2 regions of the Clostridioides sp. ES-W-0016-02 genome follow, and region 2 is predicted to be linked to the other one. Evidence: riboswitches for the same ligand, from Rfam matches in the RefSeq annotation. Region 2 holds a riboswitch; the other holds the start of a gene.
What was found. A riboswitch is a leader RNA that binds a small molecule or an ion and turns the genes downstream of it on or off. The one in region 2 is predicted to bind thiamine pyrophosphate.

Region 1 (18,312 bases), 310 kb from region 2:
AATCAATAAATTCTGACAAAATGTTAGTAGATGTATGGGATGTAGATGGAGAAGTAATAGAAGGCCTTAGAAGTAATAGAAAATTTGAATTAAAAGCATTTGTAAATATAATGTATGGATGCAATAATTTCTGTACCTATTGTATAGTTCCATATACAAGAGGAAGAGAAAGAAGCAGAACACCTGAAGATATAATTAATGAGATAAAAGAGCTTGTTTCAAATGGAACAAAAGAAATAACTTTGCTTGGACAAAATGTAGATTCGTATGGCAAAACACTTGAAAATCCAGTTGCATTCTCAGAACTTTTAAGAAAAGTTAATGATATAGAAGGAATTGAAAGAGTTAGATTTATGACATCTCATCCTAAAGACATATCTGATGAGGTGATATATGCAATTAGAGATTGTGATAAGGTGTGTGAATTTTTACATTTACCAATACAATGTGGAAGTAGTAGTCTTCTGAAAAAAATGAATAGACATTATACAAAGGAATATTATCTAGACATAATAGAGAAAGCTAAAAAAGAAGTGCCAGATATTGCTTTTTCAACGGACTTAATGATAGGTTTTCCAGGAGAAACAGAAGAAGATTTAGAAGATACTCTAGATGTGGTTGAAAAAGTTAGATATGATTCAGCATTTACATTTATTTATTCTAAAAGACAGGGAACTCCTGCTGCTAAAATGGAAAATCAAATACCAGAAGAAATAAAACATGAAAGATTTAATAGAGTATTAGAAGCAGTAAATAGAATCTCAGCAGAGATAAATAATGAATATAAAAATAGAGTAGTTGAAGTTTTGGTCGAAGGAAGAAGCAAAAATAATGAAAATAAATTTGCTGGTAGAACTAGACAAAATAAACTTGTAAATTTTGAAGGTGGAAGTGATGATTTAATTGGAAAATTAGTTATGGTTAAAATCACTGAACCTAGAACATTTTCATTGAATGGTGTACTAGTAAATGATTAGAACTGTATAAAATAATAAAATTATGTAAACTGATTGGAATAGATGTACTATAAAACAAAATATATTAAATTTTTAAATTTTAAGAACATATCATATATATTATGATAATTTCAGTTTCTATTATAAATAAAAATAAATTTGATATAGGATGTAAATTAATTGTACATCTATTTTTTATTCTATTTTATCAAAGCTTACTTAACTATATTTAGTATTTATTATATATTAAAATATCTAATAGACATAAAAAAGCAGTCAATCTTTCATAATTAACTGCTTAACTTACTAATTTTTATTTTTTACATTTCTTGTTAGAGTAATAGATATTGAAAAACACGCTAGCAAGTATAACTATTATAAATATTACAGCAAACGGAAGCATTTTTTTTTCATCCATTTGTCCACTCTCTATTCTATATCCCAAAAATGACATGATAAATAACATTATAGATACGATAAAAGTAACAATGCTAGAACTTCTACATAGTTTTTTTACATCATATCGAGCTTTTTCTTTATCACTCATAGTATTATAACCTGCTAATAGCATACTTGCTTTTCCATTAAATAACAATATACTTAAAATGAAAGAGGCAATTGCAATTATAACTGTGAATCCTACTGCAAACATTATAAGCACCTCCAGATACTCTGATTTATCAGTTTACTTAATTATTAATATTTTACCATAAACATACATTAAAATCATTTATTTCATAGATTAATCTTATTAGATATATTATCATATTATAATTTATTTATAATGTGGTGTTAATACATAGTGCTTAGCTTGAAATTGTATTAAAAATTGTGTAACAATAATTGAACAATAATCAAGCATAAAAAATATTATAAAACATAATTTACTATCTTTTTTAGAATTATAACATTTTAAAGTTAGAAAATTTTAAAAACTTCTTATATAAAAATTTGAATATTTGATTACAAGTATTATTCTGATAAGAAGTTTAAAAAATTTTCTAATATTTTTGCTGTTATTCCCCAAATTACATAATCTTTATATTTATAAAATAGAACAGGGTAACTTCCACTTTCAAATTTATAATCTTTTTGATTTGGAATTGAACCATATGGAAGATTTTCATCAGGAAAAACTTTGACTGTATTATTATAGGTATTTGGAGGATTTTCTAAAAGATATTTTATAGGTACCAAAAAAGTATGGTCAACTTCATCTTTATTTATATTTAAATTATTGATGTTTTTTATATATCCTAAGTAGGGATGTATTATAAATTTTACAGGAGTTATAAGTAAGTCAAGACTTGCTATAACTTCTATATTGTCATTAAAAGTTCCAAGTTCCTCACATGTTTCTCTAATAACGGCTTCATAAGGAGTTTCGTTAGACTCTATTTTTCCACCTGGAAAAGAAATTTCATTGGGTTGATGCTTTAAATTTTTTGAGCGAACTTCAAATAATATATGATGTATGTTATTTATTTCTACTATTGGAATTAATACAGATGCTCTTTTCATATTTTCATAACCGTTTATATATGGTTTGTAATCTTTAAATTTATTTTTAATATTGTTTATCATTTTTTCCTCCTAAAATAATATTATTAAAAAAATGTAGAATTAAATTTTGACAATAACAATATATACGTAATTATATTTATCTAATTCAAGATATAGTAATATCTATATTATTATATAATAAATCAATAAATATATATTAACAAGTATTAACAAATACTAAAGTATTTAAGTTTAGTAATGTTTAAACTAAAGTATTATAAAATAATTTTGTGACCTTTAATTGAAAAATATATTTCTATTTTAACTGACATTCATTTTTTTATTTTTACAATCTCATTAAGGTGAATTTTATTTTAGAATCATCATCAAAAATAAAAAAGTGAGTATTTATAAAAAAGTAAAGTGGTAAGATAATCTTACTGCTTTACTTTTTTATGAATAATTTATCTAAAATATTTATAAATTAAAAATAGAGTAAATTCTATTTTTCTAACTCTAAATATTTCTTAATAACTGACTCTGCTAAACATTTTGACGAATCAATAATGTTAATTGATGGTTGTATATTTTCCAAGACAACATTTAAATCAGTGCAAGCAATCACTATGTTTTCAATAGATTCAAATTTTATACTTTCTAGAAGTTCATTCCAAATATTGATATTTTGTGGATTATTCTTATCTGTTTTTATGTTTTGTATAAGAGCATTTATCTTTTTTTGCCATTCTTCTTTAAATATAAATTCATGACCAGCTTTTGTTATACCTTTTTGATAAATTGTAGATTCAAATGTTGAACTTGTTGAAAGTAGAGTTACTTTTTGTGGCGTAGCAGGTAAATATTTAATAGTTTCTTCTACAATATTTAATAATGGAATACCTATTGATTCTTTCAATTCTTCAAAATATATATGAGCTGAATTGCACGGCATCGCAATAAAGTTTGTTCCAATTGATTCAAGTTTTTTTAGACCCTTAATGATAGTTTTTTTCATAAGTTCATGATTTATTGCGCGGTCAATATAAAATGGAGTAGGTAAGGAATATATCATAATTTCAGGAAACTCTTCATCGTATCTCGCTCCATACTGAGACTGACATTCATCAATAATTAAATCAACAAATGGCGCTGTTGACCTTGGGCCCATCCCAGCCAAAATTCCAATTAATTTTTTATTCATTTAAATAATCTCCTTAGATTCTGTATAGTTTATTTTGTATAGGCTTTATCCGCCAAAAATGAAGAAATCATATGTTTCTTTAATTCTAATATTTGGGTGTCTTTCTGTCAAATGTAGAATAAATCTTTGTAACAATCCTTATAGTCTTTTATACTATTTTTGTATCATTTAACAATTGTAGCGTAATTATGAAAAATATTTGAGTATTCTTTATTTATATAATAGCTCTTGTGGTATTATGTCATGCTCTATGTTACAATCAAAATTATATAAAAGAAGTATTTAAATTTTTATAAAAAAAGATTCGGATGGAATAAAATTAAAACCAACTATGCTTTTTGATAATAGAGGATGACTCGATTATGTCTTAAAAGAGATAAAAGAAAAGCTATACCTAAAAGTCATTATCCTATTTAATTAAATTTAAGTATGTCAACTGTCAAAAGATATTGGAATTTTTAACTGGTGTCATGAAGGAATTCTTTGTATTAAGAAAGACATAGTCCTGTTGCTATTTTTATATTGGTGCTTGTTTTTTAAATATTCCACAATTCACTCTAGAATAAGGGGGTGAAAATTTATGATTTCAATTTTAAACGATTTTTTTAGAACCGTTTTAGTAAGTAGTTTATTTATAGTTCTCTTATTAGTTTTTAGAATGACTATTTTTAAAACTTTCAGTAGAAAATTTAACTATTATATATGGTTTATTGTCATTATAAAACTATTATTACCATTTACATATTATACTTTTGCATTTAATGAATTGAAATATCAACACAATATTAATAAGGTAAATTTAGAAGGTTTTAACAATATTTCTACTTTGTGTACTATTATTTTAGTGTCTATTTGGATTACTGTTACGATATTTTATTTGATTTCTACTTTATGGAAATATATTAAGCTTAAAAATCTGATAGAGGATTTGTCCTATGATGTTGATGATGAAGACATAAACAATCTTTATGATAGTTTATTAAAAGAGCTTAATATAAATAAAAATGTAAAGATTAAATATTCTCATGAAGTTGAAACTCCGTCATTTTTTAATTCCTGTGTTCTTTTACCACCATATGATTATAAATTAAAAGAACTTGAATGGATATTTAGACATGAACTTATGCATTTTAAGAGTAAAGACATTTATATTAAATATTTAGTATTATTCTTAAAAATAGTATATTGGTTTAATCCTTTTATGTACATTATGGATAAAGTTATAGATTTAGATTGTGAACTTTATTGTGATGAAAGAGTTTTAAAAAATCGTAGTATAGAAGATAAAAAAGAGTATGCTTTGACTATTATAGGTGCAATGAAAAAAGATTTAAATTCTTCAAATAAATTTGTAGCTGGACTGCATAAGAAATCAGATATAAAAAAAAGAGTATCTAATATGTTTAATGAAAAAAATAGAACAGGAAATTTAATGGCATTAATTTTATGTTTATTATCATTGATTACATATTTTAAAATAGATGTAATTGATTCTAAATCATTAATTTATTCATTACCAAAACAATTAACTATTGAAAATAAGAATTCTAATTTTAAATACTTAGGACAGGTTAATACAGATGAGTAATGTAAATTTTAAATAATACATTTAGAGATTTATTGTGAATAAATTAGATTATTAATTACGCTAATATATATTTTAGTGTAAATTAGTTTGTTAGTTCAACTGTTATACTTTATGTATATTAAGTTTTATAGGGGGATAAAATGAATTTTAAAAGTAAAGCCAAAGTATTAAGTTTATGTTTAATCTCAATTCTAATGATATTGACAGGTTGCACTAATTCTAAAAATGATAAAATCACTGAAATCAATATATTAGCAACTACAGACTTACATGGAGAAGTTACCTATAATGTAGCTGAAAAAATAAACGAAGAAAGAAAAAAAGACTCTAATATAACATTAGTAGATGCAGGAGATTTTTATGATTCGGATGGTTTAGGAGCAATGGAGCAATATCTTAGTGAGGCTCGAGATGCTTACGAAAAAGATGAAGTAATTAAAAAAGAAGTACCTATAGTTAGACAAATGAGTGAAGTTAAATATGATGCAGTAGTGCTTGGTAATCATGAGTTTGTTTCTAGCTCTAAAAAAAATTTAGATAAAATGATAAATGAATTTAATAGTGAAAATATAGAAGTTTTATCTGCGAATACATATAATAGTAACAGTTCAAGTTATGTTAAACCTTACACAATAAATACAATTGAAACAAAATATGGTGAAGTTAAGCTTGGTATACTTGGTCTTACAATCAAAGAAGTCAGATAAGGATGGGATTTTGATGAAAACGAAAATAAAATTAAGGCTAAGTCCAGAGATTTAAAAGATATGGCTACATACCAGGATTTATATATGAATGATATGATAGATGATGCTAAAAAATGGGTGAAGGAAATAAAAGAAAAAGAAAATCCAGATATACTATTAGCCATAGTACATAGTGGAGAAAAACCTAAAAAGCCTAAAAAGCCTAAAAATCCAGGTAATAGAATACAAGAACTAGCTAAAGAAGTTGATGGAATTGATGCGATAGTAGCAGGGCATACTCATAAGGAAATTGAACAACATGATTATACAAATAATAAAGGTGAAAATGTGATAGTTACACAACCAGGCAGTCATAACTCTTGTATATCAAAAATAACATTTGAATTAGAAAAAGGTAATAATACTTGGAAAGTACAAGATAAATATTCAAAGTTAACTAAGATAGAAGAAGATAAAAGCTTAGAAAATTTTGGTGATTTGATAACAAATTTATCTGAGCTAAATGATAAAAAGAGCGAAGTGAATTTGTCGTCATTAAGTAAATTCAAATGGGACAGAGCTTATTTATTTAGCAATGATATTAGTGTTGAAAAGATGTACAATATAGTTGGTTATAAATGGAAAAATCTTGCAGATATAGAAAATGATAATAGAATTAAGATGGTATTTATGAATGGTAAAAAGGTTTCCTCATATGCTTGTTTTAAGGGAAAAGACTTTGGGATAGGTTTAAAAGTAGATAAATCTAAATATCAAGATGGTGTACTAGAGATACTACCTAAAAAGAATGACAAATTTGAAGTAAAGAAAAATAGTGAAGGATATGACATTCAATTAGTATATAAATAACAATCAGTAGTTAAATTTAGTTTTATGGACTGTTGTTACATATTTAGAACAAAAGAAAAGCCCTTAGAATCCAAATAAATACGTTCTAAGGGCTTTTTACTAGATATTTTTAAATAAGTTAAATAAATTTTTAGAAACTAGTTCAAGTTTCTCTTTTAAAAACGGCTAAACCTTCAATCAAATGTATATGAACTAATTACCAATCTTTTCTACCTAATGAATTGAAAAGTTTTTCTAGTGGTTCTACTTTATTTTTATTTGCTGATTTTTTATCAACGTCATTTTGAACATATAACTGTATAAAGTTATATTAGAATTTTTTCATTTGCTATCTTTTTTTATCAATTTTATATCAATAATACATTTAAAATGTAGATAAAACTAAAAAGGGTTTTCTAGAAAATAAAATCCATTTAATTATACTTACTTACCAATACCATCACTTGATGTAAACAAGATTCCACAACATTTTCACCATACTCTAGTATAAAATCGTTTAACTGCGTATCTATAAAATTACAGTAGTCATATGAACTACATATATAGGCAGTTAGTATATGTGTACATCTATCTATTTTATTCATAAACATATATTATTTATCCCCCTAAAAAACTTTCATAAAAAACAAAAAGAAAATATCTTTTTGGCAACTGGCTGACATAACTTATTTTATAAGTGTTAGTCCCTATAGCTTTGCGTCACTAAATTTCTCTAGTTTTGCCTAGTTAGTTTTATTCTACGATTATAATATTACAGGAAAACGTTTTATTTTTCAATATATAAACTAAAAAAATTAAATATAAAAGTTATTTTGTCCTTTAAAAATAAAACATACAAGTAAATTATGTAATAAAGCTTGTTGTGTAAAAGGAACTGTAAAGTTATATTATTAATTTATTTGAATTATATTGATGAAGTATCACAAAATTAATCAACAGGAAGTGTTCAATATATTAAAAAGAGTATAGATAATAAATATATGTGTATAAAAATCTATTATATCAAAAATAATAGCATTAACAGAATAAAGCTATAGTAAATAAAAGATGGTTATTGAAATTTTAAAAAATTAGTGGGAATAAAGACAATAAATCATAAACTACTATAATAGTTTTGTAAATTTTAATACAAATAAAATATATGATATAAATAAAAAATTTGTTAAAATATGATAAGTGTAGTATAATCAAGTAGAAAAGATATAATATATTTCGGGGAGCTAATATGCTGAGAGGAGATTTTATCTCGACCCTTTGAACCTGTTTGGATAATGCCAGTGTAGGGAGACCAGTAAAGATAAAAATAAGTCTTATCCTATTTTGGATAAGACTTTTATTTTATTTAAATATACTATGTTTTTATCTATAAAATATTTTAATAAAAAACAAAATATACCTAGTAGGTATTAATTATTTTAAAAGGAGTGATTTAAATGGTAATTGCAGACATAGCAGTAATGCCACTAAGACCTTACAAAGGTGAAGAAGAAATGTATAAAGTAGTAGATGCTTGTATAGCAGAAATTGAAAACAGTGGTCTTAAATGTGAAATAGGAGCAATGAGTACTACTGTTGAAGGTGATTTTGATGAAGTTTTTGAACTGCTAAAAAAAGTACATAAAATCCCTTTTAATCTTGGATGTGAAAGAGTTATAACAGTAGCTAGAGTAGATGAAAAAGCTGGAGGTTTAACTATAGATGATAAACTTAGAAATCATAGATAAAGTCAAAAATAGTATATATCCAATAGCAACATTTTTGTTTATACTTATTTTTTGGCAATCTGTGGTAGAAGTTTTAAGAGTTCCTCAATATATACTGCCTACACCAATAGATATAATTAATGTATTTTTTAAAGATTATCAAAATTTATCCATGCATGCCATGGTTACTATAGGAGAAGCAATATTTGGCTTTATAGTTGCAATAATAATATCTTTAATAATTGGAATATTAATGGATTTTGTATTGATAATAAAAAAATGTCTTTATCCTATTATGTTAGTGACTCAAATGATACCTACAATAATAATAGCTCCACTTTTTATGATTTGGTTTGGCTTTGGAACAATGCCAAAAATATTGATGGTAACACTTACGTGTTTTTTCCCTATATTAATAAGTTTTGTAGATGGTATTGAGAATATTGATAAAGATTATTTAAATTTGTTTAAGACTATGAATTCAAATAAGATTAATACTTTTATTCATCTCAAATTTCCTATGTCAATGGATAAATTTTTTTCTGGACTTAAAATATCTTCTACTTATGCTGTAATGGCAGCAACTGTTGCAGAGTGGTTAGGTGGAACTAAAGGTCTTGGTGTTTATATGCTAAGGTCAAAAAGTGCATATGCACTTGATAAAGTATTTGCATCTACTATATTAGTAGTTATATTTAGCTTAATATTTGTAGGAATTGTACAAGCTATAAAAAAAGTTGTTATAAAACATAGATTAGAAGATTAAATGTACTTGAGGGAGGATATTATGAATTTCAAAAAATTAGGAATATTAGGTTTAGTAAGTGCTCTTACATTAGCAACAATAACTGGATGTTCTTCTGGAAATAATAGTGATAAAGACAAAAAAAATAGTAAAGATACTTCTTCTAAAAAAGTGACTGTTGTACTTGATTGGACACCAAATACTAATCATACTGGATTATTTGTGGCGCTTGATAAAGGTTATTATAAAGAAGAAGGCTTGGATGTTGAAATAGTACAACCACCTGAAAGTGGAGCTGAGACTTTAGTAGCAACAGGAAAGGCTGACTTTGGTATAAGTTATCAAGAGCAAGTTACTTACGCAAAAACTAGTGAAGACCCACTTCCAATAAAAGCTGTAGCTACTGTTATACAACACAATACTTCTGGATTTGCATCTCCAAAAGAAAAAAACATAACTACAGCAAAAGATTTTGAAGGAAAAACTTATGGAGGTTGGGGTTCTCCATCAGAAGAAGCTGTTTTTAAAGCAGTTATGAATAAAAATGGAGCTGACTTTAATAAATTAAAGATAGTTAATACTGGTCAAGATGATTTCTTTGCAGCTATGAAAACTGTAGATTTTGCATGGATATTTGAAGGTTGGGATGTAGTTAAAGCTAATTTAATTGATTATGATTTAAACTTTATACCAGTAAAAGACCTAGATGAAAGATTAGATTATTATACACCACTTATAATTTCTAATGAGACTGTACTTAAAGACAACCCAGAACTTGCTAAGAAATTCTTAAAAGCTACAACAAAAGGTTATGAGTATGCAATAAAAAATCCTGAAGATGCTGCAAAAATTTTAGTAAAGCATGCTCCTGAGGTAGATGAAAAACTAGCAATAAAGAGTCAAGAATATTTAGCAAGTAAATATAAAGATGATGCACCAAGATGGGGAGAAATGAAAGATAGTGTATGGAATAACTATACATCATTCTTAAAAGAATATAAATTAATAGATAAGGATATGAAGGCAAGTGATGCTTACACAAATGAATTCTTACCACAATAAAAAGGCAAAAATATCTATAAAAAATGTATCAAAGACATATAAAGATGTAGATGTTTTAAAAGATATAAGTATTGATGTTTATGAAGGCGAATTTGTTTCTATATTGGGACCAAGCGGATGTGGAAAAAGTACTATCTTTAATATTATAACTCAATTGACAGACTATAATAGTGGTATGGTAAACATAAACGGTAATTATAGCTACATGTATCAAAAAGATTTACTTTTACCATATAAAACTATAATAGATAATGTGTCTCTTCCATTGGTACTAAAAAAAGAAAAAAAGAGCAAAGCTAGGTCTATGGTAAAACACTACTTTGAGGTTTTTGGTTTGGAAGGGTATGAGTATAAATATCCATCAGAGCTTTCTGGAGGTATGAGACAAAGAGCTAATTTTTTGAGAACTTTTATAAATTCTAATGACATAATGCTTTTAGATGAACCTTTTGGTGCACTCGATTCATTAACTAAAACATCTATGCAAAAATGGCTTTTAGAAGTTAAGAAAAAAGTAAATTCAACGATACTTCTTATAACTCATGATATTGATGAAGCTATAATGCTATCAAATAGAATTTATGTTATTTCAAAAAAACCATCAATAGTAAAAAAAGAATTTATCATAGATAATAGAAATATAAATGAAGATAATCTTGAGTATGTTATTAAACTGAAAAAAGAGATAATATCTTTATTATAAAATTCTATACGTTTTTACCTAGTGATTATTAAACTTAACAATCCAAAGTGCAATCAGCATTTTGGATTGTTTTTTAGTTATACGTCAAAATTTTATATATTATGTTAATAATAATCAAGTACTATGATATAATATTTAATTAGAAAAGAAGGAGGTTTAATAATGCAAATAGATATGAATAAATTAACTCCTATGATGAAACAGTATCTTGAAGTAAAAAATAGATATAAAGATTGTATACTGTTTTTTAGATTGGGAGATTTTTATGAAATGTTTTTTGAAGATGCATTAGTAGCTTCAAAAGCTCTTGAAATAGCATTAACAGGGAAAGCCTGTGGTTTAGAAGAACGTGCTCCTATGTGTGGAGTACCATTTCACTCAGCCAATTCATATATATCAAAGTTAGTAGAAAATGGATATAAAGTAGCAATAGGTGAGCAAATGGAAGACCCATCTACTGCAAAAGGAATTGTTAGGAGAGAGGTAATAAGAGTTATTACTCCTGGAACAGTTCTAGATGGAAATTTACTTGAAAATAAAAAGAATAATTATTTATTATCTTTATATAAAGATGACGCCAATATAGGTTTAACTTATGTAGATATAAGTACAGGAGAAGCTAATGCAACTTGTCTGAATGAAGATAAAGTAATAGAAGAAATTGCAAAAATTCATCCTACAGAAATAATTATAAATGATTTGAATTTTATAGAAAAACTTAGAGATATAGCTACTGTAAGCAACATATACATAAATGAAAGTTTTAGCGACAACTATTTAGATATAAATATATTAAAAGAGTATTTTCCAGAGGTTTATCTACAAAAATTAAAGTTTGATGATAAGGGTCTTATAAAATCTAGTTTATCAATTCTTCTAAACTATATATATAACACTCAAAAGCAGATAACATCCAATATTAATAATATAAATATATACAATTCATCAGAGTATATGGTCTTAGATATGTTTACTAGAACTAATTTAGAACTTACTCAGACTATAAGAGGAAATAAAAAGAAAGGTTCACTATTACATGTTTTAGACAAAACATCTACTGCAATGGGAGGAAGACTTCTAAGAAAATATGTAGAAGAGCCTCTGATAAATAAACCTAAAATTGAAAATAGATTAAATGTAATAGAAGAAATAAAAGATGATTTTATACTAAGAGAAGATTTAAATGATATACTTAAAAATATATATGATATAGAAAGAATATGTGGGAAAATAGCATTTGAAAGAGTAACACCAAAAGAATTAGTTCACTTAAAAAATTCAGTAGAAAAATTACCAAATCTAAAAGACACAATAGACTTATCAAATGCAAATAGATTAAAAGAGTATGTATCAGAAATGGACAAGTTGGACGATATATACAGTTTAATAGATGAAGCCATTTTGGAAGACCCTACAATAACTATAAAAGATGGGAATATAATTAAGTCTGATTTTAGTGATGAACTTAAAGAATTGAGGGATATTTCTAAAAATGGTGCTTTTCTTATAAAAGAAATAGAAAATAGAGAAAGAGAAAAGACAGGAGTTAAATCATTAAAAATAGGATTTAATAAAGTATTTGGATATTATATAGAAATAACAAAGGCTAACTTTAAACAAGCAAAACTAGATGAGACATATATAAGAAAGCAGACACTTAGTAATGCAGAAAGATATATAACTCCAGAGTTAAAAGAAATAGAAGAAAAGATACTACATGCTGAAGAGAAAATTAAATCTCTAGAATATGAGATATTTGTAAGTATAAGAGATACTATATATAAAAATATAGACAGAATACAAAAAGTAGCTAAGATTATAGCTAATATAGACGTTTTTGTATCTTTGGCAACAGTTGCTCACATAAACAACTATATAAAACCACAGATAAACGAAAATAATAAACTCGATATAAGAAATGGTAGACATCCAGTTGTTGAAAATATAGTAGGTGAAGAAAATTTTGTTCCAAATGATACATATTTAAATCGTGGAGAAAACATCATTAACATAATAACTGGACCTAATATGTCTGGTAAGTCAACATATATGAGACAAACTGCTATAATAGCACTTATGGCACATATAGGTTCTTTTGTTCCAGCAGAATATGCTAATGTACCGATATTAGATAGAATATTTACAAGAGTAGGGGCTAGTGATGATTTATCTCAAGGACAATCTACTTTTATGGTAGAGATGAATGAGGTATCTCTTATATTAAAAAATGCTACTGAAAGAAGCTTAGTTATTTTAGATGAAATAGGACGTGGAACTAGTACTTATGATGGTATAAGTTTAGCATGGTCAATAGTAGAATATATTCAAAAGAATATTAGATGTAAGACACTATTTGCAACACATTATCATGAACTTACTGATTTAGAAGAAGAATTTAAAGAGGTTAAAAATTATTCAATAGCAGTTAAAGAAGATGGAGAGGGAATAATATTTTTAAGAAAAATAATTCCTCAAGGTGCAGATAAGAGTTATGGAATCTATGTTGCTAAATTAGCTAAATTGCCAGATGAAGTCATAGATAGAGCAAAATATATACTTAAGGATTTAGAAAAAAATCATGTTTATAACAGTGTAGCAATAAATGGAGATAAAGAAAAAACTATTGTGATTAATAATGATTTAGATGAAGAACTACTTAAGGTAAATCAGAGCAATTTTAAAAATAAATACGAATCTCTAAAAATAGAGCATGAGCTTATAGTAAAAGATTATAAACACATGAAAAAGGATTATGATAAACTAAATTCTAAGTTTAAAACGTTAAACGATGAAGTTATTTCAATGAAGAAAAAGGATAGTAAAGAAGAAATTGATAAAGAAGATTCTGTAAAGGAATTAGCACTAACTCAAATATCTTTTGATAGTGTAAAGAGAGATATATTGTCAGAAGAAATTTTAAACTTAGATATTTTAAATATGACTCCATTAGATGCTATAAATTCTCTTTACAATCTTCAAAAAAAAGCAAAAGAAATAAAATCTTAGAGGTGTAAAAATGAAAAATATAATTAACATCCTAGATGATTTGACTATAAATAAAATAGCAGCAGGAGAAGTAGTAGAAAGACCGTCTTCTGCATTAAAAGAATTAATTGAGAATTCTATTGATGCAGGTGCAAATAAGATTTCTATAGATATCATTGATGGAGGAAAAACCTTAATTAAAATCACAGATAATGGAATAGGAATACCTTCAAGCGAAGTTGAGAAATCATTTTTAAGACATGCTACTAGTAAAATTAAAAAAATTGATGATTTATATGATTTGTACTCTCTTGGATTTAGAGGAGAAGCATTAGCATCTATTTCAGCTATATCAAAATTAGAAATGATTACTAAAACCAAGGATGAAATGGTTGGAACTAAAATATTTGTAGAAGGTGGAAAAATAGTTTCAAAGGAGCCAATTGGTTCCACTAATGGTACAACAATCATTATAAAAGAGATTTTCTTTAATACACCAGCAAGACAGAAATTTTTGAAATCTACCCATGCTGAAACCATAAACATAAGTGATTTGATAAATAAGCTTGCAATAGGCAATCCTAATATCCAATTTAAATATACAAATAATAATAAACAAATGTTAAATACACCAGGTGATGGAAAGCTCATAAATACTATTAGGAGTATATATGGAAAAGAAATAACGGAAAACCTAATAAATATAGAATTTAAATGCAATCACTTTAAAATTGATGGATATATAGGAAATAATAACATCTATCGTTCCAATAAAAACTTGCAACATATCTATATAAATAAAAGATTTGTAAAAAGTAAAATAATTATAGATGCAATAACTGAAAGTTATAAGTCTATAATTCCAATAGGTAAGCATGCTGTTTGTTTTTTAAATATAGAAGTAGACCCAGCAGGTATTGATGTAAATATACATCCTAATAAGCTTGAAGTTAAATTTGAAAAAGAACAAGAAGTGTATATAGAGCTAAGAGATTTTTTAAAAGTTAAATTAATACATTCTAACCTTATTGGAAAGTATGCTACATATAATGATAAAAAAACGCAGCCTCGAATTGCTATCAATAGTAGAGAAAAAAGTACAGATTATGAATTTAAAAATAAGAACTTCATTGAAGCTAATTCAAAAAATAATAATACAACTAAAGAGAAAGATGAATTCATTGAAGTTGTAAGTTTATCAAGTGAAAAACCAATAGACGAATTTCCTTCTGTAAGCGAAGTTTTAAATGCAAATATAGAAAATGAATTAAAAAATACGGGCTCTTTAGAAGAAGAGGTTGTAAATGACAATATACAAGAAGAATTTCAAGTTGATAGGCCTAAACAAATTGATAGTTCTAAAAATGAAGATAGTAATTATTTAGAAAGAAGTATTAAAGACAGCCAAGAGGAATATTTAACTAATTCAAAACAAAGATTTTCTTTATATGGATATTCTGTAATTGGAGTCGTATTTAATACTTATATAATTCTAAGTAAAGATGATTCTATGTATTTGTTAGACCAACATGCTGCACATGAAAGAGTTTTGTATGAGAGATATATGGATAAGTTCTATAGACAAGATATCAATATGCAAATACTTTTAGACCCAGTAATTCTTGAAGTATCAAATGTAGATATGCTTCAAATTGAAAATAATTTAGAGTTATTTATGAAATTTGGTTTCGAATTAGAAGTTTTTGGCAACAATCATGTAATGATAAGATGTGTTCCAACTATATTTGGAATTCCAGAAACTGAAAAGTTTATACTTCAAATAATTGATAATATAGATGAGATTACAAGTAATTATGATTTAAAAGGTGAGAGATTTGCATCTATGGCATGTAGGTCTGCTATAAAAGCAAATGATAAAATATATGATATTGAGATAAAAAGCTTATTGGAACAATTAGAAAATTGTGAGAATCCATTTACGTGTCCTCATGGCAGACCTATAATGGTTGAAATTTCTAAGACCGAAATAGAAAAAATGTTTAAAAGAATTATGTAAAATATTTTGGATATTTAAAATATATGGAAAGGAATGTTATGAAAAAAATACCACTTATAATACTTACAGGTCCAACTGCTGTTGGAAAGACTGATTTGTCAATAAAGTTAGCAAAAGATATGGATGCAGAGATAATTTCAGCAGATTCTATGCAAATATATAAATATATGGATATTGGAAGTGCAAAAGTTACATCTGAGGAAATGCAAGGAGTAAAGCATTATCTTATAGATGAGGTTAAACCTGACTATCCATTTTCAGTTTCAGAATTTCAACAAAGGGCAAAAAAATATATATCTGAAATAAATCAAAAGGGAAAGTGTGTTTTAGTGACTGGAGGAACAGGTCTTTATCTCAATTCTTTAATATACAATATGGATTTTGCAAAATCTGATGCTAATAATGAATTAAGAAAAGAACTTCAAAAACAACTTCTTGAGAATGGAATAGATTACATGCATGATAGATTAAAATTACTTGATGAAGAAGCTGCTGATAGAATTCATAAAAACAATACAAAGAGAGTTATAAGAGCACTTGAAGTTTGTTTAAGTGGTAATAAAATGAATGATTTTTCAAGTGACTTAAAATTTAATGACGATTATCAACCTATAATAATAGTTTTGAATAGAGATAGAGAGCATTTGTATGAAAGAATAAATATGAGAGTCGATATCATGATAGAGAGTGGTTTAGTTGAAGAAGTTAAAAAACTCCTAAATATGGGATTTAAAAAAGATATGATATCAATGCAAGGTATAGGATACAAAGAGATGTTGAAGTATCTAGATGGAGAATATACATATGAAGAGGCCATTGAAATAATAAAAAGGGATTCTAGAAGGTATGCAAAACGTCAGATAACTTGGTTTAAAAGATATGAAACAGCAAAATGGTTTGATTTGGATAAATATGAAGATATAGATTTATTAAAAAATGAAATAATTATATATATTAAAAATTCTATAAAATAATATATATAAATTTTTAAGTATACAACTTCATATTGAAAATTTATCATAACTTATATAGAATATAAGATAGGAATATTTTAGATGTTCAATTTAATCTTGGGAGGGTACAAATCTAATGAAAAATACAGTTTTAAATTTACAAGATTTGTTTTTAAATAATGCTAGGAAAGAAAGGATACCTGTTACTATATATTTAGTCAATGGAGTTCAAGTCAAAGGGCTTGTAAAAGGATTTGACAGTTATATAATATTGATAGAAGGGGACAATAGACAACAAAACATGATTTATAAACATGCTGTTTCGACTATACAACCTGGTAAATATATTAATTTAACTAATCAAAATCAAAATAATAACAACAATAACAATAGATAACTAATTTAATTTAAGATAATTAAAAGGAGACTTATGCTAACTTATAAACTACAATTTATTTGTTTTAGTAAAATAGTCTCCTTTGATATGTTTAAATAAAATAACAAAGAGACAGGTGATAAAATGCTTAATGAGACAAAAGAATTATTGAAAGGTTACTATGGTATAGATGATGATACTTTTAAATTATCACAAGAAATAATGGAAGATATAAAATATAAGTTTGAGGAAATAAAAGAAATAAGAGAATACAATCAATATAAAGTTTTAAAAGCTATGCAAGAATCTAAATTAAGTGACATGCATTTTAATTGGACTACAGGATATGGATATAATGATATTGGACGTGAAAAAGTAGAGGAAATTTATTCAAAAGTTTTTAATACAGAAGATGCTCTTGTAAGACCAATAATTGTAAATGGAACACACGCACTCACTTTATGTATACAAGGAATAGTCAGACCAGGAGATGAAATTCTATCTGTTACTGGAAGACCATACGATACTTTAGAGGGTGTTATAGGTATAAGAGAAGAAAAAGGCTCTTTAAAAGAATATGGTGTTACATATGATGATGTAGATTTTTTAGAAGATGGAAATTTGGATTTAGAAGGAATTAAAAGAAAAATAAATGATAAAACTAAACTTGTTATGATACAAAGGTCAAAAGGGTATTCTTGGAGAAAATCACTTTCAATTAGTGATATAAAAGAAGCCATTGATGTAATAAAATCTGTTAAACCAGAAGTTATAGTAATGGTTGATAACTGTTATGGTGAGTTTCTAGATACTAAAGAGCCAACTGATGTTGGAGCAGATGTTATGGCTGGTTCTCTAATAAAAAATCCTGGAGGTGGACTTGCATTAACAGGTGGGTATATAGCTGGTAGAAAAGATTTAATTGAGCTTATATCATATAGAATGACTTCTCCTGGAATAGGTA
Region 2 (15,427 bases):
AAAGAAGTTGAAAATATTTATAATGGTTTGGCAAAGAGAAATATATCTGTATCAAAATACCATGCAGGTTTATCTAAAAATGAAAGAAATAAGAATCAAGAAGATTTTATAAATGATAATATAGATATAATGATAGCAACAAATGCATTTGGGATGGGTATTGATAAGCCCAATATAAGATGGGTTATACACTACAATATGCCTCAAAGTGTAGAAAATTACTACCAAGAAATAGGGAGAGCTGGTAGGGATGGAGAAAAAAGTGAATGTATACTTTTATTTTCTCCAGGAGATGTACATATACAAAAATATTTAATAGATATTGGTGTTGAAAATCCTGAAAGAAAATTATTTCAACATAAAAAACTTCAGCATATGATTGATTTAGTTTATAGTAATTCATGCTATAGGAGGACAATATTAAATTACTTTGGAGAAAATTATATAGAAAACTGTAATAACTGTAGTAATTGTTTAGTTGAAGGAGAAATAGTGGATAAAACTATAGATGCTCAAAAAGTTATTTCATGTGTAGCTAGAATGAAAAGAAGTTATGGTGTTACTACTATTGTAGATGTACTTAGAGGGTCTAAAAACAAAAAAATTTTACAACTTGGTTTAGATACTTTGTCTACATATAATATTATGAGAGATTATTCAAGTGAAGACTTGAAGAATTTTATAAATACATTAGTTTCTCATGGTTTTTTAGATTTAGTCGAAACTTTAGGTAGCGGAAACAGAGGAAGTTACCCAACTATAAGATTAAATGATATGTCTATGAAAGTTTTGAAGGGCGAGGTAAAGGTAGAATTTAAGGAAATTGTAATGACAAAATCTCTAGAAATAGAAGATGAATTATATAGTGCTTTAAGAGAATTAAGACACTTAATTGCAAGTGAAGAAAGAATAGCTCCATATATGGTTTTTGGAGATGGAACACTTAGAGCTATGTCTAGTAGTTATCCAGTCAATAAAGAAGAAATGCTAAATATATCTGGAGTAGGAGAAATTAAATATCAAAAATATGGTGAAGATTTTGAAACACTAATCAAAGAATATGTCGAAAAAAACAATATAGATAAAAAAGACAAAGAAAAAAATGTCGATTTAATAAATGTCAATAGTGAATTTCTTGAAGTTAATACAGATAAAGCTTTATATGAAAGGCTAATAAATATTAGAGAAGAATATGCTAAAAAAGAAAAATTACTTCCATACATGATTTTAACTAATAAGGCTTTGAAAGAAATAAGTGGAAGATATCCTATTGATAAAGAACAATTAAAGGATATTTCTGGTATAGGTGAAGTAAAAATTGAAAAGTATGGGGCTAGTATTTTAGATGAAGTTAAACATTATGTAAAAGAAAATAGTATTGATGTTACTTGGGAGAAAAAGAAAAAAAGAAAATTGATACTAGATGGAGAAAGCAGAAAAAACAATGAAATAGCACTAGATTTGTTAAATCAAGGTAAGGATATACAAAGTGTAAGTCAAGAAATAGAAGTCTCCCTATCTACAGTTATTGGATATGTATATGATTATTTAAAAGATGGGCAAAGTATATCATTTACATTAGATTTAGAAAATTTTTATAGTGAAGATGAAAGGAAGATGATTTTAGAAGTATGTGAAGAAGTAGGTTATGAAAATTTAAATAACATAAAAAGAAAACTTCCAGATTCAATAAAGTATGAAAATATAAGGGCTGTTATACTTAAATCTTATCTTGAAAATTCGAAAAAAGGTGCATCATTGGAGTAAAGTTAGCTGGATTAAAATATAAAATTTGTATTATTATGTTGAACTAATATTTTTGCTGTGTTATACTGAATTTGTAAAAATGATAAAAATTTAGAGCTAGGGGCGCTAGAATTGGCTAGCTGAGAGATAAAGCCGTAACTTACAAACCCTAATAACCTGATCAAGATAATGCTTGCGAAGGGAAGCTTTGTAATATAATTTTGTTATATAAATAGATAAATTATTCTGCATAGTGAGAAATTTGTCTAAGTGTATATATGATTATAAGAGTGCTTTCCAAAACAAGGAAAAGCACTTTTTTTATTGTTAAAAACTATAACTTTAATCTTGGAGGAATGTAATATGAATTATACAACGCAAATGGATGCTGCTAGAAAAGGCATAATAACTAAAGAAATGGAAATCGTTTCTCAAAAGGAACAAGTAGATGTAAATGAATTAAGAGAATTAATAGCAAAGGGACAAGTTGTTATACCTGCTAACAAAAATCATAAATCCTTAAGTGCAGAAGGTGTAGGTAAAAATTTAAGAACAAAGATAAATGTAAACTTAGGAATTTCAAGAGATTGTAAGAATATAGAAAATGAACTTGAAAAAGTTAAAGTGGCAATAGACATGAAAGCTGAAGCAATAATGGATTTGAGTAACTATGGAAAAACTAGAGAATTTAGAGAAAAAGTTGTTGAAATGTCACCTGCAATGATAGGTTCGGTTCCTATGTATGATGCAGTAGGGTATTTAGAAAAAGAACTAAAGGATATAACAGAAGAAGAATTTTTAAATGTAATAAGACAACATGCTATTGACGGAGTTGATTTTATTACTATACATGCTGGTCTTACTAGAAGTGTTTGTCAAAAGATAAAAAATCATGAAAGATTAACTCATATAGTATCTCGTGGAGGTTCACTATTATTTGCTTGGATGGAGTTAAATAATAAAGAAAATCCTATTTATACTAATTTTGATAAGATTTTAGATATATGTGAAGAGTATGATGTTACATTAAGTTTGGGGGATGCATGTAGACCTGGTTGTATAAAAGATTCTACAGATGGAGTTCAGATTCAAGAACTTGTAGTATTAGGAGAGCTTACTAAAAGAGCATGGGAAAGAAATGTACAAGTCATGATAGAAGGACCTGGTCATATGGCTATTGATGAAATAGAAGCAAATGTAGTGTTAGAAAAAAGACTATGTCATGGAGCTCCTTTTTATGTTCTTGGTCCATTGGTTACAGATATAGCCCCAGGTTATGACCATATAACTAGTGCAATAGGAGGAGCATTAGCATGTGCTAAAGGAGTAGACTTCTTATGCTATGTAACTCCAGCAGAACATTTAAGATTACCTAATTTAGATGATATGAAAGAAGGGATAATAGCTGCTAAAATAGCTGCTCATGCAGGAGATATAGCTAAGAATGTTAAAGGAGCTCGTGAATGGGATAACAAAATGAGTAAAGCTAGAGCAGATTTAGATTGGTGTGAAATGTTTAGACTTGCAATAGACCCTGAAAAAGCTAAAAGATATAGAGATGAGTCAACTCCGACTCATGAAGATAGTTGTACTATGTGTGGAAAAATGTGTTCAATGAGAACAGTTAAAAAAATATTAAACAATGAGGAACTTAATTTAATATAATTTGTGCAGAGCATTAGTTGAATAAAGTCAAAATGAGGAGGTGATTTAGTGAAGGTTAATGGAAAGAATGTTGAATTCAAAGAAAACTTAACTGTTATAGATTTGTTGAATAAATATAATTTGAAGAGCGATAGAGTTGTAGTTGAGATAAATCTAGAAATAATTGAAGAATCCAATTACAATACATATATATTAAAGGATGAAGATGTTGTAGAACTTATTAGCTTTATTGGAGGTGGTTAAAATAAAAATATTTGTAAATGAAGTATTAACAGATGTTGAAAAAAATACAACTGCCTATAAAGTTAGAGATAAATATAATCATAAATGTGATGTATTGGTGTTGAATGGATATCCAATTAAAGCTGACATTCCACTTTCTGAAAATGATAAATTAACACTTATACAAAAAGGGGTTAAACCTTCTTTTGATGAGTTAGAAAGCTTGTTGATAGCTAGACATACTCCAAATGTGCATAATAAATTAAAAAAAGGAAGAGTTGCTATATTGGGACTAGGTGGACTTGGGTCCAATATAGCTATCTCTTTAGCTCGAATTGGAGTTGGAGAACTTCTACTTATAGATTATGATGTTGTGGAGCCATCTAACTTAAATAGACAGCAATACTTTATAGATGATATAGGAAAACTAAAAACAGATGCTATGGTTGAAAATATAACAAAAATTAATCCATTTATAAAATTAAAAAAGCAAAATATTTTTTTAAATAAATATAATATGGATATACTTAAAGAGGCAGATTTGATAATTGAAGCTTTTGATGATGCTTCATGTAAAGCACAAGTTTGTAATTATATCTTAATAAATTTGAAAGATAAATATTTGATAGCATCATCAGGTATGGCAGGTTACTATGATTCAAATATAATAACTACTAAGAAAATAAGAGATAGATTTTATATATGTGGAGATTTTGTAAATGAAGCTAAAATTGGAGAGGGACTTATGGCTCCAAGAGTTGCTATTTGTGCAAATCATATGGCAAATTTGGCAACAAAAATACTTATAGATATATAAATACGTGAATCAGAAAATAAAAAGATTGAAAATTGAAAAAAATAAGATGAGGAGGAAAGAAAATGGATAAATTAGTACTTGGAGGACATGAATTCAATAGCAGATTATTGGTTGGAACAGGTAAATATGGCTCAAATGATATATTGCCTAAAGTAATCAAAGAAAGTGGAAGCGAAATAATAACAATGGCACTTAGAAGAGTAGATTTAGATAATAAACAAGAAAATATCTTAACATATATTCCAAAAGAAATGACTATACTTCCAAACACGTCAGGAGCTACTAATGCAGAAGAAGCTGTAAGAATAGCTAGAATATCTAGAAAAATGGGTTGTGGAGACTTTATAAAAATAGAAGTAATATCAGATACTAGATACTTACTTCCTGATAATGAAGAAACTATAAAAGCTACAAAAATACTTGCTGATGAAGGATTTATAGTACTTCCATATATGACACCAGACCTTTATGCTGGAAGAAGACTTATAGAAGCTAAAGCAGCAGCAGTTATGCCTCTTGGTGCTCCAATTGGTTCAAATAGAGGTCTTCAAATGAAAGAAATGATAAAAATAATGATAGATGAATTAGATATACCAATAATAGTTGATGCAGGTATTGGTAAACCATCTCAAGCTATGGAAGCTATGGAAATGGGAGCTGATGCAGTGCTTGTTAATACTGCTATAGCTTCAGCAGGTGACCCTGTGCAAATGGCTAGAGCATTTAAGTTAGCTGTAGAAGGTGGACGAGAAGCTTATATAGCAAAAGCAGGAAGTGTATCAGAATTTGCAAATGCATCTTCTCCTTTAACAGGTTTTTTAGGCAATTTATAGAAAGTGGTGATTGATGATGAGTTTTTATGAGGTAATAGAAAAATATAGGGATTTTGATTTTGATGGATATTTAAATAATGTTACAGACAATGATGTTTTAAGAAGTTTATCAAAAGACAAACTTGAGGATTTTGATATATTAAATTTACTTTCTAAAACTGCTGTAAAACATTTAGAAGCTATGGCACAAAAAGCACATAAATTAAGTGTTCAATATTTTGGAAAGACAGTCTGCCTATATACACCAATGTACATAGCAAATTATTGTGTAAATCAATGTGTTTATTGTAGTTACAATATAAAAAGTGGAATAAAAAGAAAAAAACTAACTATGGATGAAATCAGAGAGGAAGGAAATGAAATTTCAAAAGAAGGTTTCAAACATCTACTTGTTTTAACTGGTGAAAGTAGTTTTCATTCAAGTGTAGAATATATAGGTGAGGCTATAGAAATATTAAGAGATAAATTTCCATCTATAGGAATTGAAGTATATCCAATGGAAATAGATGAATATAAGTATATTGTAGACAAAGGAGTTGAAGGTCTAACTGTATACCAAGAAACTTATGATGAGAAAATATATAAAAGAGTTCATTTAAAAGGGCCAAAATCAAATTATAAATTTAGATTAGATGCTCCTGAAAGAGGAGCAAAGGCAGGTATGAGAACTCTATCAATAGGAGCACTTTTAGGATTAAATGATTTTAGAAAAGAGACCTTCTTTACAATATTGCATGGGAAATATCTAAAAACAAAATATCCTCATATTGAGCTTTCATATTCAACACCAAGAATGAGACCATTCAAAGGTTGTTTTGAAGAATTAGTAGATATAAGCGACACTGATTTAGTTCAAGCGATGGTTTGTATGAGGCTGTTTGACCCTCATGCAGCTTTAAATATATCTACTAGAGAAAATTTGGAAATGAGAAGTCATATAGTACCTTTAGGAGTAACTAAATTAAGTGCAGGTGTATCTACAGATGTAGGAGGGCATTCTCAAGATGAACATGATACTGCTCAATTCAAAATAAATGATGAAAGTACTGTTGAAGATATAGAGAAAATGCTAAATTCAATTGGTTATCAACATGTATTTAAAGATTGGGAAAGATTTTAGATGTATTTGATAACAAATAGAAATTTATGTAGCGAGGAACGATACTTAGAGGTTATTAAAGAATCTATATTGAGTGGTGTAGAAAATATTATAATAAGAGAAAAAGATTTAGAATATGAAGCATTAAAAGATTTATATATAAAGATAAAAAATAAAATTAAGTATATTAATTTTCAGGAAAAAATATTGGATGAAAGCTTGAAGAATAGTATAAAAAAGAAAGAGAATAATGATGGATTTAAAGTAAACTTTATAATAAATAGCAATATAGAATTTTTTGAAAAGACAGATTGTCAAGGTATTCATCTTCCATTTAAATTGTTTTTGAATTTACTGGGAAATAGATATAATTTCAATAAAAATAAGATACTGGGATTGTCATTACATAAAGTAGAAGAAGTAAAGTGTCTAGAAGAAATAATAAGAAAACTAAATATAAAAATAGATTACATAACATTATCACATATATATGAAACTAAGTGTAAAGAAAATTTATTGCCAAAAGGAATTGAACTTTTGAAGGAAGCTAAGAAAATTACTGATATTAAGACCGTTGCACTTGGAGGAATCCTACCATCTAATGTCAAAGAAACATTAAAATACTGTGATGATTTTGCTGTAATGTCAACTATAATGAAATCTAAAAATATTGAAGAAACAATATCAAATTATAATGAAAAAATTCAATTAGTAAAATAGAAAGTAAAGTATTTAAATTGAATAAAAATAAAAAAAGCTATCTTTTAAAATCTAAAAGAGAGCTTTTTTATTTTGTATCTTTGCTAATAAAAAATTGTAAAAAGGGAAAACTTTAGTCAGAGAGATTAAAAAGTATCCTATATAGATTCAAAATTTAGTAAAGTATGGAGGACATTATAATGATTGACAGTAAGAAGAAACGATTTATTATACCACACACTTTTACAATTATATTCTTGCTAATAGTATTAATGGCAATATTAACTTGGATAGTACCAAGTGGTGAATTTAGTAGAGAAGATGTAGAAGGTAGGATGGTTGTTGTACCAGGGACTTATCAAAGTGTAGAAAGTAATCCTCAAGGATTTACGGATGTTTTTAAAGCACCCATAGAAGGTTTTATTGATTCAGCAGAAGTTGTAGGATTTGTTTTAATAGTTGGAGGTGCTTTTGGTATTGTAAATAGAACTGGAGCTATAGAAGCAGGAATAGCATCAGTTATATCGAAGTTTAAAGGAAAAGAACTACTTATAATTCCAATATCAATGATTTTATTTGGTCTTGGAGGTACTACATTTGGGATGGCAGAAGAAACATTACCATTTTATATGATATTTGTTCCACTTATGACATCCTTAGGATATGATTCTCTAACCGCCATTGCGATTGTATTTATAGGAGCAGCGGCAGGAGCGGCTGCATCGACAATAAATCCATTCTCAGTTGGTATTGCACAAGCACTAGCTCAACTTGCTCCTGGTTCAGGAGTAGCATATAGAGTAGTGATTTTTATAGCATATATATTAATCAGTATAGCATTTGTTATGTATTATGCTAAAAAAGTTAAAGAAAACCCTGAAAGCTCAATAGTGTATGAGATAGATAAAAATAATAAATCAATACTTAATCATACTTCAACTGAAATAAAAGAGTTTACTTTTAAAGAAGTATCTGTTCTTGCTATATTTGGAATAGGAATGGCAATAATGATTTGGGGTGTTTTAAGTCAAGGATGGTATATTCCAGAGATATCAATGTGTTTTGCTGCGATAGGTGTACTTTCTGGATTAGTTGGTAGATTGTCACAAAGTGAAATTTCCGATAGTTTCATAGATGGAGCAAAAGATTTAGCATCAGCTGCCCTTGCAATAGCTTTAGCTCGTGGAATTGTAATAATTGCTCAAAATGGATTTATAATAGATACTATATTAAATTCTGCAGCAAGCTTTTTAGGTGGACTTCCAAAGGTTATATTTGTATATCTATCATTTTTCTTGGAAGCTGCGTTGGCATTTTTGATTCCATCATCTTCAGGACTTGCTTCACTTACAGTGCCTGTCCTTGCTCCTCTTGGTGATTTAGTTAATATATCAGCTCAAGTTATAGTAACTGCTTATCAATTTGGGGTAGGTCTTACAAACTTTATAACTCCAACATCTGGAGTACTAATGGGAGCACTTGCAGTAGCTCATATTCCTTTTTCAAAATGGGTAAAATTTATAATGCCTATATTACTGATTTTAACAGCTGTATCTTTAGTTTTTTTAACAATAGGTATATATATAGGTTTTTAATTGAAGAAAATTTAATTTAATATATTTAGAAATTATATAAAATACTAAAAATATGATTATTAATAAATTGCCACCATAAATGCCTTGGTGGCAATTTATTTTATAAACACTTCATTTCAATATTAAAATAAAGTATAGCTTTTTTTAAGAAGAGGTGGCTTTATTTTATTTACAACTATTTATTTAGGACTAGGAGCTCTAAATTTGTTTCTATAATGAAGTAATAAATATAATAATGGTATTGCAAACCATATGAACTGGCATGCTGTTGTGACTGTATCTGAATCAAAATAAAAACTCAATATAATCATTCCAATAGATATAACAAATGATAAATACGCAAAAATCTTACTTGCCTTTTTCCATATTTTTTCATCTCCAATGGCCCAAGCACATTTAGTATCTATGTTCTTATAAATTTGTAGCTTAGGTAATAAATTACCAAAATACATAATTATAATGGCATTTATTATAACTGATACTTTGTCGTTAATTTCATAAGAAAATATCTCATCTATACCTAGTAAAGGAATGATAAACCTTCCAACTGCGACTATTAAAAATAACATTTGTAACCTTCTTGCAGTTTTAACTTTAGGGTTATCTTTTGAAAAACCTAAAATTTCTGGTGCATTTACATAGTTTATAATTAATAATGCTATAAGTAATATTAAACCTATATTTTCCATAATAGCCTCCTATATCTTTTTAAAAATATCCAAGAAGTTTCCAAGTACTTCTTGAAGGACCGATAAATTAATAGAATAAATCAAAAATTGCCCCATTTTTTCTGAACTAATAAGTTCTGCATCTTTTAAAATATCTAAATGTTTAGATATTGCTGGTTTAGACATATTAAAATGACCTGCTATTTCTCCTGCATTCATATCTCTTTCATTAAGCAATTTTAAAATTTCTCTTCTAGTTTCATCACTTAATGCTTTAAATACTTTTACCATAATATCCTCCCTACTATAGATATAAATATTTAACTAATTAGTTAAATATTTATATCTATAGTATACTCGTATTAGGAAAAAAAATCCACTATTTTTATAACTTTATTATCACAAAATCTTTTAATTTTATCTGATATTTTAATTCTAATTTGAAATATATATGAAGGTTTTTGGAGAATACTTACTTATAATAGGAAAAAATGTTAAAATAAGAATGTAGTTAAATATAAAGAACTGAAATAGCTAACAGTTATTAAACATAGGAGTGTAAAAATTTATGGGATTAAAAGAATTTGATTTTATTGAAGAGTCTATAGAAATGTTGAGGGTAATGTCTCCAACTTTAGAAACTATATCAGATGAAATAGAAGAGTACTTTGAAAATATCTTGGACGAAAAAAATCAAGAGTATATAAATGTAACCTCTAGAATAAAATCAGAATCAAGTTTGAGGGAAAAGATAATTAGAAATAGATATTTAAAAAAATATGGGGAGGCAAGTAATCTTATTCATAATGTATCTGATTTAATAGGACTAAGAATTGAGTGTAGATTTATTGAGGATGAAAATAAGATATATAGGCTTTTAAGAAGATATTTTAATAAAACAGATGATAAAATAAACTATTATAATAAAGAAAATAAAAATATTAAATTAAAATTGTCTGAAAGACAACCTAATAAGCAAAAAAATGGATTTGAAATATATAAGATAGATGGAGTTTTTGCATATTTAGATAGAGAAGTAAAATTTGAACTTCAAATTAAATCTCTTGTAAATGTGTTTTGGAGTGAGATTGAACATAAAATAATTTATAAAAATAACACATATTTACTTGCTGATAAATTTATAAAGGATATGATGGACTCTATAAAGAATAATCTTACTATGATAGATAATCAGCTTTTGAGTATTTATAAAAACTTTCATTCAGGAAAGTCTTTTAACATGAAAGTAAGTAAAAAAGAAATTGAAAAACTCTTTGCAAAATTAGTGTATGATGCTTTTTCAGAAAAGATGAATAAAAGTATAGGTTTTGTTGTGGATTTTAAAAAGCCATGTGAAACTATATTAAGTTATTCTTTTAATAAACAAGATATAAGTGATGAAGTTTTAGGCAATTTTATGCTTGATGAGTTTGCAAGATTAAATGAAATTGTAAATAAAGATATAGATTTTAATGACCAAATAGAGTTTGAAAGAGAACCTACATTTGATGATAAGTTCTGTAATGATTTAGGAAATCATTTTAGAAGTAGACTAAATACAGAGTTTCCATGGAATTTATTTTTTAGGATACTATTTGAAATAGAACCATGTAATAACACTGAAGATTTTGAAAACTTTGTAGAATTTATAAAGGAAAATGTATTGCTTGAAGAAAATAGAGAACAACTTTTAGGTCAATTTGAAGAAGATAGTAATTTTATAATTGAAGATATATATGATTGTATTTTTAATAGCATAAGTGAGGTTGATAGTGTTGAAATTTTATATAACTATAATCTTGAAAAAATCAATTTTACATCAAGTGAAATTATAAATTGTATATGTAGAGAATATGAGTGTTATAGTGAATATTTAGAAGAAAAAGAAAAACTTATGAATGCATTTAAAGAAAAAATTATTCAGATTTTTGAGTAGTCAATCAATGTTGAAATGGCGCAATAGCGCCATTTTTCAAATATAAATAAAAGTATTTTAAAGGAGGCGATTTGTATAGAAAAAACAGGTGTAATTTTAGCAGGAGGGAAAAGTTCTAGAATGGGGAAAGATAAAGCTTTTCTAGAATTACATGAAAAGCCTTTTATTGAAATTGCAATAGAAGTATTTAAAAATTTTGATGAAGTAATAATAGTATCTAACAATGAAGAATTATACTCAAAATATAACATTAAAGTTTATAATGATATAATAAAAAATGTTGGTCCAATAGGAGGAATATATACTGCTCTTGAACATGCAAAGTATGATATAGTTACAGTTGCATGTGATATGCCATATCTAAATAATGAAGTAGTCGAAAAAATAGCTGATGAAATGGATGATAAAAGTGTAATTTCAGTAACAAATGGAAAGTTACAACCATTGTGTTCTGGATACAAAAAGAGTATAATAAATAAAGTATCTTTATGTATAGGGAAAAATGATTTGAAGCTTAGAACTCTTATAGAAAAAATAGATAAAAGCTATATATACTTTGATAACGAAGATTTATTTTTAAATGTAAATACTATTGATGAGTATAAAAAATTGACTGAAGTTTAATTAGCTACGGTTGTAAAATAGAGTAGGATTTATATGGAGGAGAATTTATGAATTTACTTAAATGTGATTCTTGGGCAGTGATATTAAATAATAGTGACGAAGAAAGCAAAGCATATAAAATATTAGATGAACTTAAAAAGAATATGTACAAAGTTGTTGCTATAGATGAAGAGAAAAAGAATATTGAAGGTATAGATGTATATGAGTGTCTAAAAGACGTACCACACAATATTGATGTTGTAGCTATTATAGATAAGCAGTCTAAGATGGAGGCCATTTTAGAAGAGATAGAACTTTTAGACATACAAAATATCTGGTTTGAAAAAGGAAGCTTTAGTGAAATGATTATTAAAAAAATTAAGGATTTAAAATTGAATGTAGAATACAATTTAAGTTTATATGATGAGTTAACTAAGTAAATTTATATATAGAAAATTGATTAGGAACATAATTGGTTAACGAAATATCTTATTTTATAGTATAGATTTCCTAGATAAAGTATTAAATTACAAGATTTATTAAGAAGATTGCTATTTACATGATATAATATATTAAACAGGAATATAAAGGAGTTGATATATTATGTTAATAGTAACTACAGAAAAAGTAGAAGGAAAAAAAATAGCAGAAGTTTTAGGGCTAGTTAGAGGAAGTACGATAAGAGCAAAACATGTTGGAAAAGATATAGGAGCAAGCTTTAAGAATCTTGTTGGAGGAGAACTTACAGGATATAATGAAATGCTTACAGAAGCAAGACAAATTGCAATTGGTAGAATGGTTGAAGATGCAGAATCTAAAGGTGCAAATGCAATAATAGCATTTAGATTGTCTTCAGCTTCAGTTATGCAAGGAGCGGCAGAAATGCTTGCTTATGGAACAGCAGTTATTTTAGAAGATAACAATGATATATCTGAAAAATAAAATATAAGGAATTAGAAAGAGACATCTTTTATAAATTTTATGGATGTCTCTTTTTGTTTGAAAAATATCAAGTAAAAGTAATTTTTAACCATTATAATAATAAAATAAGATGATATTATATAAATAAGTAAAATTATATTATATAATATAAAGTATAGACTTTAAAATTTTTATTAGTAGGAGAAAATATGAACAATGTTATAATAGTTAGAGGGGCTGGAGATTTAGCAACAGCAGTTATACATAAGTTACATAACTGTGGTTTTAAAATAATCGCTTTAGAAGTTGAGACTCCTCTCGCAATAAGAAGGAAAGTTTCTTTTAGTGAGGCTATCTATGAAAAGAAAGTTTCTGTGGAAGGTGTTTATTGTGTGTATTGCAAAGATAAAGCAGAAATAAAAAAAGCTTTAAATAAAAGAAACGTGGCACTAATAATAGACCCAAAAGGTAAATATATAGGTGAAATACGTCCTGTAGCGGTTATAGATTGTATACTTGCAAAAAAAAATATTGGAACAAATAAAGCGATGGCAGCACTTACAATAGCTTTAGGTCCAGGATTTTGTGCAGGTAAAGATGTAGACATAGTTATTGAAACTATGAGAGGACATAATTTAGGAAAAGTGATAAGAAAAGGATATGCTTTAAAAAATACAGGAATACCAGGTGCTATATTGGGTATAACCAAAGAACGAGTTTTTTATTCTGAGAACGTTGGAATAATAGAAAATGTATGTAATATAGGGGATGTAGTTAAAAAAGGAGATATAATATGTTATATCACTGAAAAAAATGGAAATAAAATAGAAGTGAAAGCTTCTATAGATGGTGTTTTGAGAGGCTTATTGAGAAATGGTTCACAAATAGAAAAAGGATTAAAGATATTGGATATAGACCCTCGAATGGAAGAAGTAAAAAATTCATTTACGATATCAGATAAAGGACGTTGTATAGCAGGAGCAGTTTTAGAAGCATTATTATCAGAAGGAATATTACCAGAATAGGTTCTATTAAATAGATTTTTTATTTATAAAAGTTTAATTAATATATAAAGGGGTGAAACCATATGTTTAATGTAGCAATTATAACGCTTAGTGATAAGGGCTATGAAGGGAAAAGAGAAGACATAACAGGAAAAAAATTAACTGAATTTGTTGAAAATACAGGGAATTATAAAGTTACTGAATACGTGTTGATAAAAGATGATAAGGAAATGTTAAAGGAAAATATTATAAAAATTTGTAACAGTAATAAAGTAGATTTAATTCTTACTAATGGAGGTACTGGATTTTCAAAGAGAGATATAACTCCAGAGGCTACTAAAGATGTTTTAGAAAGAGAGATACCAGGTCTCAGTGAATACATGAGAATGAAATCTACAGAAATTACTAAAAAAGCTATACTAAGTAGGGGTGTAAGTGGAATAAGGAATAATTCTATAATAATAAATTTACCTGGAAGTCCTAAAGGTGCAGTTGAAAATCTAAGTTTCATTATTGATGTCTTAGACCATGGCATAGAAATTTTAAGAGGAGAAGCCACAGAATGTGCCACTAATAACAAAAAATAGTATATAATTCAGATAGATAAAAAATAGACAAAGAGGTAGATAGAGTATGATTGATAAGTATGGAAGAAAAATAGACTACCTTCGTATTTCACTTACAGATAAGTGTAATTTAAGGTGTGTTTATTGTATGCCACCAGATGTTAAATTTGAAAAAAATTATATAAACGATAATCTAAGTTTTGAAGACTATAAATTCATTATAAAGGCTATGTCAGAACAAGGTATAAAAAAGGTTAGATTTACTGGAGGAGAACCTCTTTTATATCCCAATTTAAATGAACTTATAAGGTTTACAAGAGAAGAATGTGGAATAGAAAATATAGGAATGACAACTAATGCTCTTGGACTTTCTGATAGAATCTTTGAGCTTAAAGAATGTGGTCTGAATAAAGTAAATATAAGCTTAGATTCTTTAAAGGAATATAAATATAAATCTGTGACAAGAGGTGGCAATTTAAAAGAAGTATTAAAATCGATTGAGTCATGTTTAAATTTAGGTATAAAAGTAAAGGTAAATTGTGTTGCCATAAATGGATTTAATGATGATGAGCTTAAAGACTTTATGTTTTTAACAGTTAAATCACCAATTGATGTAAGATTTATTGAACTTATGCCATTAGGTGAAGCTAATAGAGTCTACAAAAAAGGATATTTTAATGTAAAAGAAATGGTTGAAAAAATATATGGTTTATATAAAGTTAAAAATGATGAAAAAAGTACAGCAGAATATTATAAGTTTAAAGGAGCAAAAGGAAGAATAGGAATTATAACTCCATTAAGTTGTTCATTTTGCAACACTTGTAATCGTATTAGACTTACCTCTAGTGGTGCAATAAAACTGTGTCTACATTCAAAAGAGGAAATAGATATAAAACCACTTTTACATAAACCATTGTTATTTAGAGAAACTATGAAAGATATAATAAAAGAAAAGCCAGAAAAACATCATTTAATAGAAAATAAATGTAGTGATACAAATAGACGTATGTATGAAATTGGAGGATAGGTAATGTTAACGCACATAAATGAAAA

Region 1: another riboswitch for thiamine pyrophosphate. It lies ahead of IC758_RS10505 (MTH1187 family thiamine-binding protein); the one in region 2 lies ahead of thiC (phosphomethylpyrimidine synthase ThiC).

What each region holds. Positions count from the first base shown of each region.
Region 1 covers NZ_CP061361.1:2,143,555-2,161,866, reverse strand. The annotation lists gene miaB (tRNA (N6-isopentenyl adenosine(37)-C2)-methylthiotransferase MiaB) at 1-977, shown strand, start outside; gene IC758_RS10540 (DUF3784 domain-containing protein) at 1,270-1,608, opposite strand; gene IC758_RS10535 (NUDIX hydrolase) at 1,929-2,540, opposite strand; gene IC758_RS10530 (aspartate/glutamate racemase family protein) at 2,962-3,660, opposite strand; gene IC758_RS10525 (M56 family metallopeptidase) at 4,241-5,248, shown strand; gene IC758_RS10520 (metallophosphoesterase) at 5,389-5,955, shown strand; gene IC758_RS10515 (hypothetical protein) at 6,040-6,804, shown strand; gene IC758_RS10510 (hypothetical protein) at 7,218-7,394, opposite strand; cyclic di-GMP riboswitch class I at 7,448-7,537, opposite strand; TPP riboswitch at 8,008-8,107, shown strand; gene IC758_RS10505 (MTH1187 family thiamine-binding protein) at 8,238-8,528, shown strand; gene IC758_RS10500 (ABC transporter permease) at 8,503-9,273, shown strand; gene IC758_RS10495 (ABC transporter substrate-binding protein) at 9,295-10,314, shown strand; gene IC758_RS10490 (ABC transporter ATP-binding protein) at 10,283-11,017, shown strand; gene mutS (DNA mismatch repair protein MutS) at 11,180-14,023, shown strand; gene mutL (DNA mismatch repair endonuclease MutL) at 14,034-16,019, shown strand; gene miaA (tRNA (adenosine(37)-N6)-dimethylallyltransferase MiaA) at 16,058-16,993, shown strand; gene hfq (RNA chaperone Hfq) at 17,109-17,369, shown strand; gene IC758_RS10465 (aminotransferase class I/II-fold pyridoxal phosphate-dependent enzyme) at 17,493-18,312, shown strand, end outside.
Region 2 covers NZ_CP061361.1:1,837,870-1,853,296, forward strand. The annotation lists gene recQ (DNA helicase RecQ) at 1-1,767, shown strand, start outside; TPP riboswitch at 1,856-1,967, shown strand; gene thiC (phosphomethylpyrimidine synthase ThiC) at 2,110-3,411, shown strand; gene thiS (sulfur carrier protein ThiS) at 3,460-3,654, shown strand; gene thiF (thiamine biosynthesis protein ThiF) at 3,647-4,450, shown strand; gene IC758_RS08950 (thiazole synthase) at 4,513-5,283, shown strand; gene thiH (2-iminoacetate synthase ThiH) at 5,300-6,403, shown strand; gene IC758_RS08960 (thiamine phosphate synthase) at 6,404-7,102, shown strand; gene IC758_RS08965 (YfcC family protein) at 7,282-8,676, shown strand; gene IC758_RS08970 (SdpI family protein) at 8,856-9,365, opposite strand; gene IC758_RS08975 (autorepressor SdpR family transcription factor) at 9,375-9,635, opposite strand; gene IC758_RS08980 (GTP pyrophosphokinase family protein) at 9,913-11,280, shown strand; gene IC758_RS08985 (molybdenum cofactor guanylyltransferase) at 11,401-11,904, shown strand; gene IC758_RS08990 (CoA-binding protein) at 11,952-12,323, shown strand; gene IC758_RS08995 (heavy metal-binding domain-containing protein) at 12,487-12,825, shown strand; gene yqeB (selenium-dependent molybdenum cofactor biosynthesis protein YqeB) at 13,014-13,829, shown strand; gene IC758_RS09005 (molybdenum cofactor biosynthesis protein B) at 13,892-14,395, shown strand; gene moaA (GTP 3',8-cyclase MoaA) at 14,442-15,401, shown strand; gene moaC (cyclic pyranopterin monophosphate synthase MoaC) at 15,405-15,427, shown strand, end outside.